Regions from separate parts of the Paenibacillus sp. N3/727 genome, predicted to be linked through region 2. Evidence: predicted binding sites of a transcription regulator. Region 2 holds the regulator's gene; the other holds the start of a gene.
The links. The regulator CtsR, encoded in region 2, represses protease genes until heat stress. The targets are predictions, from matches to a motif close to ATGGTCAATAAAGGTCAAACA.

Region 1 (6,371 bases), 2.3 Mb from region 2:
AATGCCATTCTGCAAATATTGGAGCGTGTGGCCGAAAAGACCGAAATCCATGAACCAACGCTGTATTACTTTGCCCAGGAGCTGTGGACACAGTTTGTTATGGCGATTTATGGCACAACGGATTACCGTTCCATGCTGGATGGCGAAGAATCTACTCTGGATATATGGGCTGCGGCTCTGCATGATATCGTCTCCGAAAGTTTGAAAGGCATCCGCGCTGAAGAGGAAGTCCGGTCTTACTATGAGATTACCGATACGATGCGATTCCGATACGAGGGGGCATATCGCTCTCTCAAGCAATTTGTCTCGGCAGGCGTAGAGGATTGACAAGGCGGGGAAACGCTTTCGATCTGGAGCCATAAGGGTTCGCCCTTGAAAAAGGATTTAATGTTGTTTATACTATAATGGTTATTCGGTACGTGATATATTATCTGCGCCGACCACGTGAATTTTTTTGGAGGGGAAAGCATAAATGAAAGCAACTTGGGAAAAAATAGAGAAGAACCTTGGCGTTCTTGACGTTGAGGTTGAAGCGGACCGCGTAGCGGCTGCCCTCGACAAAGCTTTTAATAAAGTAGTTAAAAAAGTAAATGTACCTGGTTTCCGTAAAGGTAAGGTACCTCGTTCAATCTTTGAAACACGTTATGGGGTAGAAAGCCTTTACCAAGATGCTATCGACATCCTGCTTCCTGAAGTATATGGCGAAGCTGTTGAACAAGCGGAAATCTTCCCTGTAGATCGTCCGGAAATCGATATCGAGCAGTTCTCCAAAGGGGAAGCATTCAAGTTTAAAGCAAAAGTAATAGTTAAACCTGAAGTGAAGCTTGGAGACTACAAAGGTATTGAAGTAGCAGCAGTTGCTGCCGAAGTTTCCGATGAAGAACTGAGTCAAGAGCTGGAGCGTCTGCAAGAGCGCCATGCCGAGCTCGCTGTAATCGATGAGGGAACAGCAGCTTCCGGTGACATCGCAGTCATTGACTTTGACGGTTCGGTTGATGGAGTTCCTTTCGAAGGTGGACAAGCTGAGCGCTATTCCCTCGAACTTGGAAGCAACACGTTCATTCCAGGATTTGAAGAGCAGGTTATCGGAATGGGAACTGGAGACTTCAAAGACGTTGAAGTAACATTCCCTGAAACGTATCATGCAGAAGAGCTCGCTAACAAAAAAGCAGTCTTCAAAGTAAAAGTACATGAGATCAAGCGCAAACAGCTTCCTGAGCTGGATGACGAGTTTGCTAAAGACGTGAGCGAATTCGATACTCTTGACGAGTACAAAGAAGACCTGAAGAAGCAACTGTTGAACCGTAAAGAGCAGGAAGCTAAAGGCGTTCGTGAAAACGAAGTTGTCGAAAAAGCGGCAGCAAACGCTGAAATTGAAATTCCTGAAGCGATGGTTCAATCCGAAGTTCAAAACATGATGCGCGATTTTGACAATCGTCTTCGCCAGCAAGGCATGAACCTTGAAATGTTCCTCAGCTTCTCCGGCCAGTCTCAAGCTGATCTGGAAGGTCAAATGAAGGACGATGCTATGAAGCGCGTTCGCAACAACCTGGTTCTTGAGCAAATCGGGAAAGAAGAGAAGCTCGAAGCGACCGAAGAGGAAATCACTCAAGAGCTTAGCAACATGGCAGAACAGTACAAACGCCCTGTTGACGAAATCCGTAACATTTTGGCTTCCAATGGTTCCCTAGACAGCCTGCGTGAAGAACTTGTTCTTCGCAAAACGATCGACTTCTTGCTGGAAAACAGTGTAGAAGGTGCACCGGCTGCAAAAGAAGAAACAGCAACAGAAGAATAATAAATAAGGCTGCTGCAGAAGCTGCCATTACATTGGATAAGGCACGTATTTTATGACGTGCCTTATTTTTACCTAAAAATACCCAATTTATTACTAAATATGACATGAAATGGGTGTTTTTTACGGAAATACATAATGAGACAAGTTGGCAGGATATAATTTTTGAGAAGTTCATAGAATGTAAACATGGTTAAAAAATGACATAGGGCGTTGAACATGTTAGAATAACTTTTGTAAAGCAAAAGTATAATTTTCAAGGAAAAGAGGTTGGTCGCATGAGTCTGGTACCTATGGTTGTGGAACAAACCAATCGAGGTGAGAGATCTTATGATATCTATTCCCGATTACTGAAAGATCGCATTATTTTCCTCAGCGGTGCGATCGATGACGATGTCGCCAATCTTGTCATTGCCCAGCTGCTTTTCTTGGCTGCGGAAGATCCGGAAAAAGACATCCATTTGTACATTAATTCTCCTGGTGGTTCTGTAACAGCCGGGATGGGTATATATGATACGATGCAGCTTATCAAGCCAGATGTATCCACCATTTGCGTCGGTATGGCCGCAAGTATGGGTTCACTGCTGTTGACTGCTGGAGCGCCGGGTAAACGTTATGCGCTGGAGAACAGTGAAGTAATGATTCACCAACCGCTCGGTGGTGTTCAAGGCCAGGCTACTGATATTCAAATCCACGCAGATTGGATCATCAAGACTAGACAGAAGCTTAACCGTATCTATGTGGAACGCACAGGTCAATCCCTTGAAAAAATCGAACGTGATACGGACCGCGACTATTTCTTGAGCGCGGAGGAAGCGAAGTCTTACCGGATTATTGACGAGGTCCTGTCTTCACCGATCAAATCTTAAGAGGTGGTATAGTATGTTTAAATTTAACGACGACAAAGGGCAGCTGAAATGCTCTTTCTGCGGCAAATCGCAGGAGCAGGTTCGCAAGTTAGTTGCAGGGCCCGGCGTTTATATATGTGACGAGTGTATTGACTTGTGCTCCGAAATCGTGGAAGAGGAACTTGGCCACGAGGAAGAAGTGGATCTGAAAGATATTCCGAAGCCACGGGAAATCCGTGACATTCTGGATCAGTACGTTATCGGACAGGATCAGGCGAAAAAGTCGCTTTCTGTAGCCGTTTATAACCACTATAAGCGTATTAATACGCAGAACAAAATTGAAGACGTTGAATTGCAAAAGAGCAATATTTTGCTGCTTGGACCAACGGGTTCCGGTAAAACACTGCTTGCGCAAACAATGGCTAAAATCCTTAACGTTCCTTTTGCTATTGCAGATGCGACTTCCTTGACAGAGGCCGGATATGTGGGCGAAGACGTTGAGAATATTTTGCTGAAACTCATTCAAGCTGCAGATTTTGATGTGGAAAAAGCGGAACGCGGCATTATCTACATCGATGAGATTGATAAAGTGGCCCGTAAATCCGAGAACCCGTCTATTACACGTGACGTTTCTGGTGAAGGTGTTCAACAGGCTCTCCTGAAGATTTTGGAGGGAACTGTAGCTTCGGTTCCACCTCAAGGAGGACGAAAGCATCCGCATCAAGAATTCATTCAGATCGACACAACCAACATTCTGTTCATTTGCGGCGGAGCGTTTGACGGTCTGGAGCAGTACATCAAGCGCCGGATCGGCAAAAAGGTTATCGGCTTCAATGCTTCCGGTGAAGGTCAAAAAGACCTTAAGCCGGGTGAGTACCTGACAATGGTACTGCCGGAAGACCTTCTGAAATTCGGTCTGATTCCGGAATTCGTAGGACGTTTGCCAGTCATCTCCACGCTGGAGCCGCTGGATGAGAAGACGCTCGTTCGGATCTTGTCCGAGCCGAAGAACGCTCTTACGAAGCAGTATCAGAAGCTGCTTGAACTCGACAACGTTAATCTGAAGTTTGAACCGGATGCGCTGGAAGCTATTGCTCGCGAAGCAATTAAGCGTAATACTGGTGCGCGCGGTCTTCGCTCCATCATCGAAGGCATTATGCTGGATGTGATGTATGAAGTTCCGTCCCGTGATGATATAACAGATTGCGTCATTACCGAGAAAGTTGTTCAGGATAAAGCCATCCCTGAACTTCAAGGAAATGGAAATAACGACAAGAAACAGGAAGAGAGCGCCTGATAAAGCGCTTTTGAAATAAATCAATGCCGATTCTCCACCCCTACCCTTGGTTTTTTCATCTGGGTAGAGGTGGAGCTTTGGCGTTATATGGGAGAGATATAACCATGTTTTTGAGACAAGACACACGGCCCGTAAAAGTGGGGAATCTCACGATCGGCGGAAGCAATGAAGTCATTATTCAAAGCATGTGCACAACCAAAACCGCAGATGTTGAAGCCACAGTTGCTGAGATACTGCGATTGGAAGAAGCCGGATGTCAGCTTGTACGGGTTACGGTAAACAATGACGAGGCTGCTGCAGCCATTAAGGAAATTAAGAAACGAATTCATATTCCTCTGGTCGCAGACATTCATTTCAATTATAAATTGGCACTCGCCGCCATTGAGAATGGAATCGATAAAGTCCGCATTAACCCCGGCAATATCGGTAAACGTGAGAAAGTCGAAGCTGTCGTGAAGGCGTGCAAAGAAAAGGGAATTCCGATTCGCATCGGGGTAAACGCAGGCTCTTTGGAGAATCACTTACTGGAAAAATATGGTTATCCGACGCCCGAAGCTATGGTGGAGAGTGCCTTGTTCCATATTGGCATTCTTGAAGAACTGGATTTCCATGATATCATTGTGTCGCTTAAGGCCTCTGATGTGCCTATGGCTATTGCCGCTTATACAAAAGCTGCGGAGGTCATTCCATATCCGTTGCATCTTGGCATCACTGAAGCCGGAACTTTGTTCTCTGGAACAGTAAAAAGCGCAGCTGGACTTGGTGCCCTATTATCCACGGGAATCGGCAGTACAATGCGAATTTCACTCAGTGCAGATCCGGTTGAGGAAATCAAGGTTGGTCGTGAATTGTTGAAAACATTCGGCTTGATCTCCGATGCTGCGACTCTCGTATCATGCCCGACATGCGGCAGACTGGACATTGACTTATTTTCTATTGCTAATGAAGTGGAAGAATATATTGCGAACATTAAGGTACCGATTAAAGTATCTGTCCTCGGGTGTGCCGTTAACGGTCCCGGCGAAGCTAGAGAAGCCGATATAGGCATTGCCGGAGCACGGGGTGAGGGACTGTTGTTCCGCTATGGAGAAATGATACGTAAGGTGCCTGAAGCCACGATGGTTGAGGAATTGAAAAAAGAGATTGATCATATCGTTAAAGTATACGAAGAGACCGGAGAAATTCCTGGTCGGAAGCATAAAACGGGTGTGTAAACACTCACAATCGTTCTAATTCAAATAACAAAGCACAGGCCTCCCGAGGATTTATCCTTGGGAGGCCTGTTTGGCTTTAAAAGGGATTAAAAGGGGGGAGAATAATCGGAAGTGTGGACTCACATTCCACTATTTCTGCAATTAACGCGTTTTTGCACTCGTTTCGGACTGAGAATCCGTTATTTAAACATATCCGATATCACTTGAATAGGCGAAAATAACGTCTTCTCCGTCCGGTTCCTCACTAAAATAGACGAAATTGCTTCATATAACTGAATGTGAGTCCGCTATACGAATCGCATTTTCAACCACACACGAAGCAGCGAAGAGGACGAAACGATTCCGGAAAAACGTAGTGGTCGCCTTTGTCCCCGAATTTCTTCCGTTAAGGAACAATTCAAGAAATTCGGGGGCAAGAGCGATTGTAGGAACGATTCGTACGCGTAGCGTCTTAGAACAGACGAAGGTACAATTATTTTCAGATTCTTTGCATTTCCTTTCAATGAGCCGTTTTACCATCCGATTAACAGGCAATACTACCATGTAATAACGTTTGATAATTGACATAATGGAAAAACGGGAGGAATGACTTGTGAATTTGAATGTTGTGATCATGCTGGTTAACCTGTTCTTTGCAGTGATTATCGGCATTTATTTTTGGAACTTGTTACGGGGACAAAAAACGAGCAAAACGGCGGTGGATCGGGAGTCCCGCAAGGAGCTCGATAAGCTCCGGAAGCTTCGATCGATATCGCTGACCAAACCTCTTGCAGAGAAAACCCGGCCACAGACGATGGATGATATCGTAGGTCAGAAGGATGGGCTCCGTGCTTTGAAGGCGGCTCTGTGTAGTGGAAATCCCCAGCATGTTATTGTGTATGGGCCTCCCGGAGTAGGTAAGACGGCAGCGGCACGTGTGATTATGGAAGAAGCGAAGAAGAACCCGCAGTCTCCTTTTAAGTTCGACGCCAAGTTTACCGAAATTGATGCGACAACAGCCCGATTTGACGAACGGGGTATCGCCGATCCGCTGATCGGTTCCGTTCATGACCCGATTTATCAAGGAGCAGGAGCCATGGGAGTAGCCGGAGTTCCTCAACCGAAGCCAGGTGCTGTAACAAAAGCGCACGGTGGAATCTTATTTGTTGATGAAATCGGTGAATTGCACCCCATTCAGATGAATAAGCTGTTAAAAGTGCTGGAAGACCGCAAGGTGC
Region 2 (6,371 bases):
GTTGGAATTCATGAACCTAAATTTGAATGACAAAATCAGTTCGTTATCTAAAGGGATGAATGAGCGGCTGCAGCTGACACTATCTCTTTCACGTAATGCATATGTGTATTTACTGGATGAACCGATCGGAGGCGTCGATCCGGTGGCGCGCGGCAAAATTCTCAATGCGATTGTGGAATTTTATAATGAGGACAGCAGTATCATCATTTCGACACATCTGGTTAGAGACATTGAACGCATTTTTGATGAGGTGGTCTTTATTCGCAATGGTGAGATCGTCATGCATGAAGAAGTGGAAAATATTCGTCTTCAGCACGGAAAAAGTGTAGATGAAATGTTTAAAGAGGTGTTTGCAGAATGATGAGATTGCTGAAATACGACTGGAAGCGTAACGCGAGCTCGGTTCTTGGTCTGATGACCATTCTTCTGATCGTTCAGACATTAATTACGTCGGTAGGTTCAATGCGTGGATGGGAATTCGCGCTTATGCTGGCTTTAAGTATGCTTGCATACGGAGTGGTGAGCTCTATCCTGCTTGTAATGGTATGTCGAACATTTGATCAGAACATTAAGGTGTACAACCGTCGTCTGCTGCCGGTCCGTTCCATTTGGAGTATAGTGTCGTCGCTAATACAGTCATGGATTAGTATGCTGATCCTTATGGTTTTGGTTATCCTGCACATGACGATACTCTGGAAGATAGAAGGGCTCAATTATGCTATAAATTGGCCGAGTTTCGTCGTATTAGACTATGTCGTGGCCGCAATAGCCGGTATTTGGAAATTCACGTTTGTAATGCTGGTTATCTTTTTATCGATTTCAGTTGCCCGGGCTATAGGTAAGAAAGGGAGCCTGTGGATTGGTATCATGTTCTTTTTTGTCATCCAAACTGCGATAGAATGGCTGGAATATAAAATTTTCGCCTTCGACAATGGCTGGGTCGGTCAGGGATTCTCATTCAGTGTAGGGCAGGGTAGTATGGCTACGATTAATAATGAGTTCATTGAGATACCTTTAGGACCTTTTGTATTTGAGATGCTGCTCGCCGCAGGTTTCATATATGCTATGGTTTACTTGATCGACCGTAAAGTAGAAGCATAAAGACACAATAATCGTACGCAAGACCTCGCAGGATGATATGCGGGGTCTTTTTTAGTTATGGATTTAAGAGTAGTCGAACGGAATATAATCACTTTTTAACGGTTAGACTGAAATAAGAGACCTCTTGGCAAAATGAAAAAATGTGCTATAATAAATTCAAAGTCAAAGAAAGTCAAAGTCAGCAACAGTCGATTCAAACGAGTTCCAAAATGGTTAAAATTAACGTATAGGCAAGGCTCTGTGCGGACGTGTAAGATCAATACGGCTTAGCGTTTCAAGCAGTGGAGGATGAATGAACATGCGTAATATCTCTGATATTATCGAGCAGTATTTGAAGGGTATATTGCAAGACAGTACGGAGGGCACGGTTGAAATCCAGCGCAACGATCTCGCGGACAAATTCTCATGTGTGCCTTCCCAGATCAATTATGTGATCAGCACCCGCTTCACGTTAGAGAAGGGGTATCTGGTGGAAAGCAAGCGCGGGGGCGGCGGTTACATACGTATTCAGCGTATTGAGCTTCCAAAGCATACAGCACTTCATCACCATCTGCATCATTCAATTGGTAACCTTATTGATCAGACGGTAGCGGAAGGGCTGATTTACCAGCTTGAGGAGTCGCGGTTTTTGACGAAGCGTGAAGCCTGTCTCATGCGGGCAGCTATCTCAAGGGAGTGTCTAAACGTCAAGCTTCCTTACCGCGATGAGCTTCGTGCAAGGATCATGAAGGCGATGCTTGTTTCTTTGTTGGGTAAATGAGTCTGTGTTATAAGGAGGGTCATGAATATGGTGTGTCAAGAATGCGGTAAACGGCCGGCGACGCTCCATTTCACCAAGATTGTGAGCGGAGAGAAGACGGAATTTCACTTTTGTGAATCTTGTGCCCGTGAAAAAGGGGAGATGATCCCTGGGACGTCGAATGGCTTCTCTATTCACAGCCTTTTGTCAGGACTGCTCGATCTGGATCCTACAGGAAAAGGTCAAGCTTCAGGCTCAAGGGGACAGCAAGCCCCACGTTGCGAGGAATGCGGCATGACCTATTCACAGTTCAGCAAGCTCGGTCGGTTTGGCTGTAGCTCTTGCTACAAACATTTCTCGGATCGGCTGGATCCGCTCTTTAAACGGGTTCACGGAAATACAACACATGTGGGCAAGATTCCGAAACGGAGCGGTGGCAAGATCCAGGTAAAACGCAAAATTGATGAGCTTAAGAAAGAATTGCAGTACCGGATTCTTCAAGAGGAGTTCGAGCTTGCTGCTGAAATACGCGACCAGATCCGCGAGCTGGAAAAGAGTATCGTTTAAAGCTAGGATGGTTGAAACTTAAGTTGCATTTGATATAGGAGGAATGCGTGATGTCGAATCTCCGGTTCACCGAACAGGCGCTGAGCGAATGGATGCGCGGTAACGGTCAGGATTCTGATATAGTCATCAGCACCCGGGTTCGGGTGGCGCGAAATCTGCAGCATCTTCCTTTTCCGCTGCTTGCGACCAACCAGCAGTCGGCAGAAGTGCTTGAGCGCCTGACTGGTGTATTGAAAGATCAGGAAGAATTGAAGGAATTAGGATCCTTTCATACCATTATTTTGGATGACATGGAGGAACTGGATAAGAAAGTACTCGTTGAGAAACATTTGATCAGCCCGGCTCTGGCGAATGAATCCCGGAACGGAGCGGTCATACTTACCGAGGACGAATCGGTAAGCGTCATGATCAATGAAGAGGACCATCTACGGATTCAGTGTCTGTATCCTGGATTTCAGGTCCGCGAAGCTTGGGATAGAGCTACAGCTTTAGATGACTTATTTGAAGATCAGGTCGACTATGCCTTTGATGACAAAAGCGGGTATCTTACGAGTTGCCCGACGAATGTCGGAACAGGGCTCCGGGCATCAGTCATGATGCACTTGCCTGCGCTCGTCATGACACAGCAGATTAATCGTATTTTGTCAGCCGTGTCACAGGTAGGGCTTACGGTCCGAGGCATGTATGGTGAAGGCAGTGAGGCTGTAGGAAATTTATTTCAGATTTCCAACCAGATTACGCTGGGGCAGACCGAGTCCGAAATTATTGATAATTTGCACAGTGTTGCACTTCAAATCATAGAACATGAGAAGAACGCCCGTGGACGGCTGCTGAGTGAATCAAAGCTGCGGATTACTGATCGCGTGATGCGCTCATACGGAATACTATCCTATGCAGCTGTTATGGAATCGAAGGAAGCGGCACAGCGCCTGTCCGACGTTAGGCTTGGGGTTGATTTGGGACTTTTGCAAGGACCGCCGAGCTCAGTGATGAATGAGCTTAATGTTATGACTCAGCCTGGTTTTCTGCAAAAAAGATTTGGTGATTTGATGAAGCCGGGAGAACGTGATGTTTACCGGGCAAAACTGATTCGGGAAACCCTTGGTAATGGACAACAATAATGCTACAAATGGGAATTTTGCAAAAATCCAAAAAGCGGTTTAAAATCAACGATATATAGGTTAGGACGATTGATCTCATCTATATATTGCACATTTGAGCGGCTTCATTTTGCATCATTCGGAGTTATTAAACAATCATTCGTGGAGGTGCAATACTATGATGTTTGGCAGATTTACGGAACGTGCGCAAAAAGTGCTTGCATTGGCTCAGGAAGAGGCCGTGCGTTTGGGGCACAACAACATAGGCACAGAACATATCCTGCTGGGACTCATCCGTGAAGGAGACGGCATTGCCGCTAAAGCGTTGATTGGTCTCGGCCTGGGGCTTGAGAAGATACAAGACGAAGTAGAAACATTGATTGGCCGCGGTCAAGAGCAGCCGACGAATATTGCATATACACCGAGAGCCAAGAAGGTAATTGAGCTTTCAATGGATGAAGCCCGCAAGCTGGGACACACCTATGTAGGCACAGAACATATCCTGCTCGGTTTGATTCGCGAAGGCGAAGGTGTGGCAGCCCGAGTACTTAACAATCTTGGCATAAGCCTGAACAAGGCCCGCCAGCAAGTGCTTCAGCTACTTGGCAGTAGCGAAGCCGTTTCGAGTCATCACGGACAGCCGCAAAATGTGAATACGCCAACGCTTGATAGCCTCGCACGTGACCTTACGGCCATTGCCAAAGAAGGCAATCTGGACCCGGTAATCGGCCGTAGTAAAGAGATCGAGCGTGTCATTCAGGTGCTTAGCCGCCGTACAAAAAACAACCCGGTTCTGATTGGTGAGCCTGGGGTAGGTAAAACCGCAATTGCGGAAGGTCTCGCCCAAAAGATTATTAACAACGAAATTCCGGAAACGCTCCGCGACAAGCGGGTAATGACCCTTGATATGGGCTCCGTTGTCGCAGGTACGAAGTACCGCGGTGAATTTGAAGATCGCTTGAAGAAAATCATGGACGAAATCCGTCAGGCCGGCAACATCATCCTCTTTATTGATGAGCTGCATACCTTGATCGGGGCTGGTGGAGCTGAAGGTGCCATTGATGCCTCCAACATCTTGAAGCCATCCCTTGCACGTGGTGAGCTGCAGTGTATCGGAGCTACAACATTGGATGAGTATCGTAAGTATATCGAAAAGGATGCTGCACTCGAGCGCCGTTTCCAACCGATTACTGTGGATCAGCCTTCTCCGGAAGAAGCTATTCAAATTCTTTATGGATTACGTGACCGTTATGAAGCCCATCACCGGGTGAAGATTACGGATGAAGCTATCGAACAAGCGGTTAAATTGTCTGACCGTTACATTACAGACCGCTTCCTGCCGGACAAAGCGATCGATCTGATCGACGAAGCAGGATCCAAGGTTCGCTTGCATACGTATACGATTCCGCCGAATCTGAAGGATCAAGAGTCGCATCTGGAGGATATTCGTAAGGAGAAAGACGCTGCCGTTCAGAGCCAAGAGTTTGAAAAAGCGGCTGCACTCCGCGATACTGAACAGAAGCTCCGGGAAGAACTTGAAATTACGAAAAACCAATGGAAAGAGAAGCAGGGACGTACAGATTCGGAGGTTACTCCGGAGGACATCGCAGATGTGGTAGCTAACTGGACGGGTATTCCTGTAAATAAACTTAAAGAAGAAGAAACTGAGCGCTTGCTCAATATGGAACAGTTGTTGCACGGCCGTGTCATCGGTCAGGAAGAAGCGGTTAAGGCTGTTAGCCGAGCAGTTCGCCGGGCACGTGCTGGATTGAAAGATCCGAAGCGTCCGATGGGCTCGTTTATTTTCCTCGGACCTACCGGTGTCGGTAAAACCGAGCTGGCCAGAGCACTTGCAGAAGCCATGTTCGGAGATGAGAATGCTGTAGTTCGGATCGATATGTCGGAATACATGGAGAAACATTCGACGTCTCGTCTCGTTGGAGCGCCTCCGGGATATGTCGGATATGAAGAGGGCGGCCAATTGACAGAGAAGGTTCGCCGCAAGCCATACTCCGTTGTCCTTCTCGATGAGATTGAGAAGGCCCACCCGGAAGTATTCAACATTCTTCTTCAAGTACTGGAAGACGGACGTCTGACTGACTCTAAAGGCCGTGTTGTCGACTTCCGCAACACACTGATCATTCTCACATCGAATGTGGGTGCTGAAGCGATTAAGCGCAACTCTACGCTTGGGTTTACAGCTGTAAGTGATGCAGGTAGAGACTACAACAACATGAAGGATAAAGTGATGGATGAGCTGAAAAAGAGCTTCCGTCCTGAATTCCTCAACCGTATCGATGAAATCATCGTATTCCATTCGCTCGAAGAGAAGCACATCGCTGAAATTGTGACGCTGATGTCCGATGAGCTTCGCAAGCGTCTGCGTGAATTCGAAGTGGAATTCGAATTGACAGATAAAGCGAAAGCTTTCCTGGCGAAGGAAGGGTATGACCCTGCATTTGGTGCAAGGCCGCTGCGCAGAGCTATTCAGAAGCATATCGAAGACCGTTTGTCTGAGGAGCTTCTGAAAGGAAATGTCGCGAAGGGTGACGAACTGGTTATTGATGAAGAGAATGGTGAGCTAAGCGTCACGAAGACGAGCACACAATCCGCTATAACGAAATTTGAATAACAGGGTAGTCTATAGGAGGCCCCGCTGGTATGCTGCCGGCGGGATCTCTTTTTTATAGTAAACTTTCTGAATGTTCTTTACGATGAATTATAATAAATGGTAAACTTTGAGTAATGCCTGATTTTGCAAAGTTTTGACGAATATAGGCAGATGATGCATATCATAAAGGAGAGGCTATGGCAAAAACAAAAACAAAATTTTACTGCACCGACTGCGGCTATGAATCGCCGAA

Region 1: a site for CtsR is predicted at 1,985-2,005, ahead of clpP (ATP-dependent Clp endopeptidase proteolytic subunit ClpP). Genes of this name have one in related genera too.

What each region holds. Positions count from the first base shown of each region.
Region 1 covers NZ_CP093336.1:1,626,696-1,633,066, forward strand. Annotated here, with positions in the region: gene MNQ98_RS07240 (hypothetical protein) at 1-327, shown strand, start outside; gene tig (trigger factor) at 473-1,798, shown strand; gene clpP (ATP-dependent Clp endopeptidase proteolytic subunit ClpP) at 2,074-2,664, shown strand; gene clpX (ATP-dependent protease ATP-binding subunit ClpX) at 2,678-3,940, shown strand; gene ispG (flavodoxin-dependent (E)-4-hydroxy-3-methylbut-2-enyl-diphosphate synthase) at 4,045-5,154, shown strand; gene lonB (ATP-dependent protease LonB) at 5,747-6,371, shown strand, end outside.
Region 2 covers NZ_CP093336.1:5,723,763-5,730,133, reverse strand. Annotated here, with positions in the region: gene MNQ98_RS26875 (ABC transporter ATP-binding protein) at 1-361, shown strand, start outside; gene MNQ98_RS26870 (hypothetical protein) at 358-1,101, shown strand; gene MNQ98_RS26865 (CtsR family transcriptional regulator) at 1,400-1,861, shown strand; gene mcsA (protein-arginine kinase activator protein McsA) at 1,889-2,407, shown strand; gene mcsB (protein-arginine kinase McsB) at 2,458-3,528, shown strand; gene clpC (ATP-dependent protease ATP-binding subunit ClpC) at 3,686-6,139, shown strand; gene radA (DNA repair protein RadA) at 6,316-6,371, shown strand, end outside.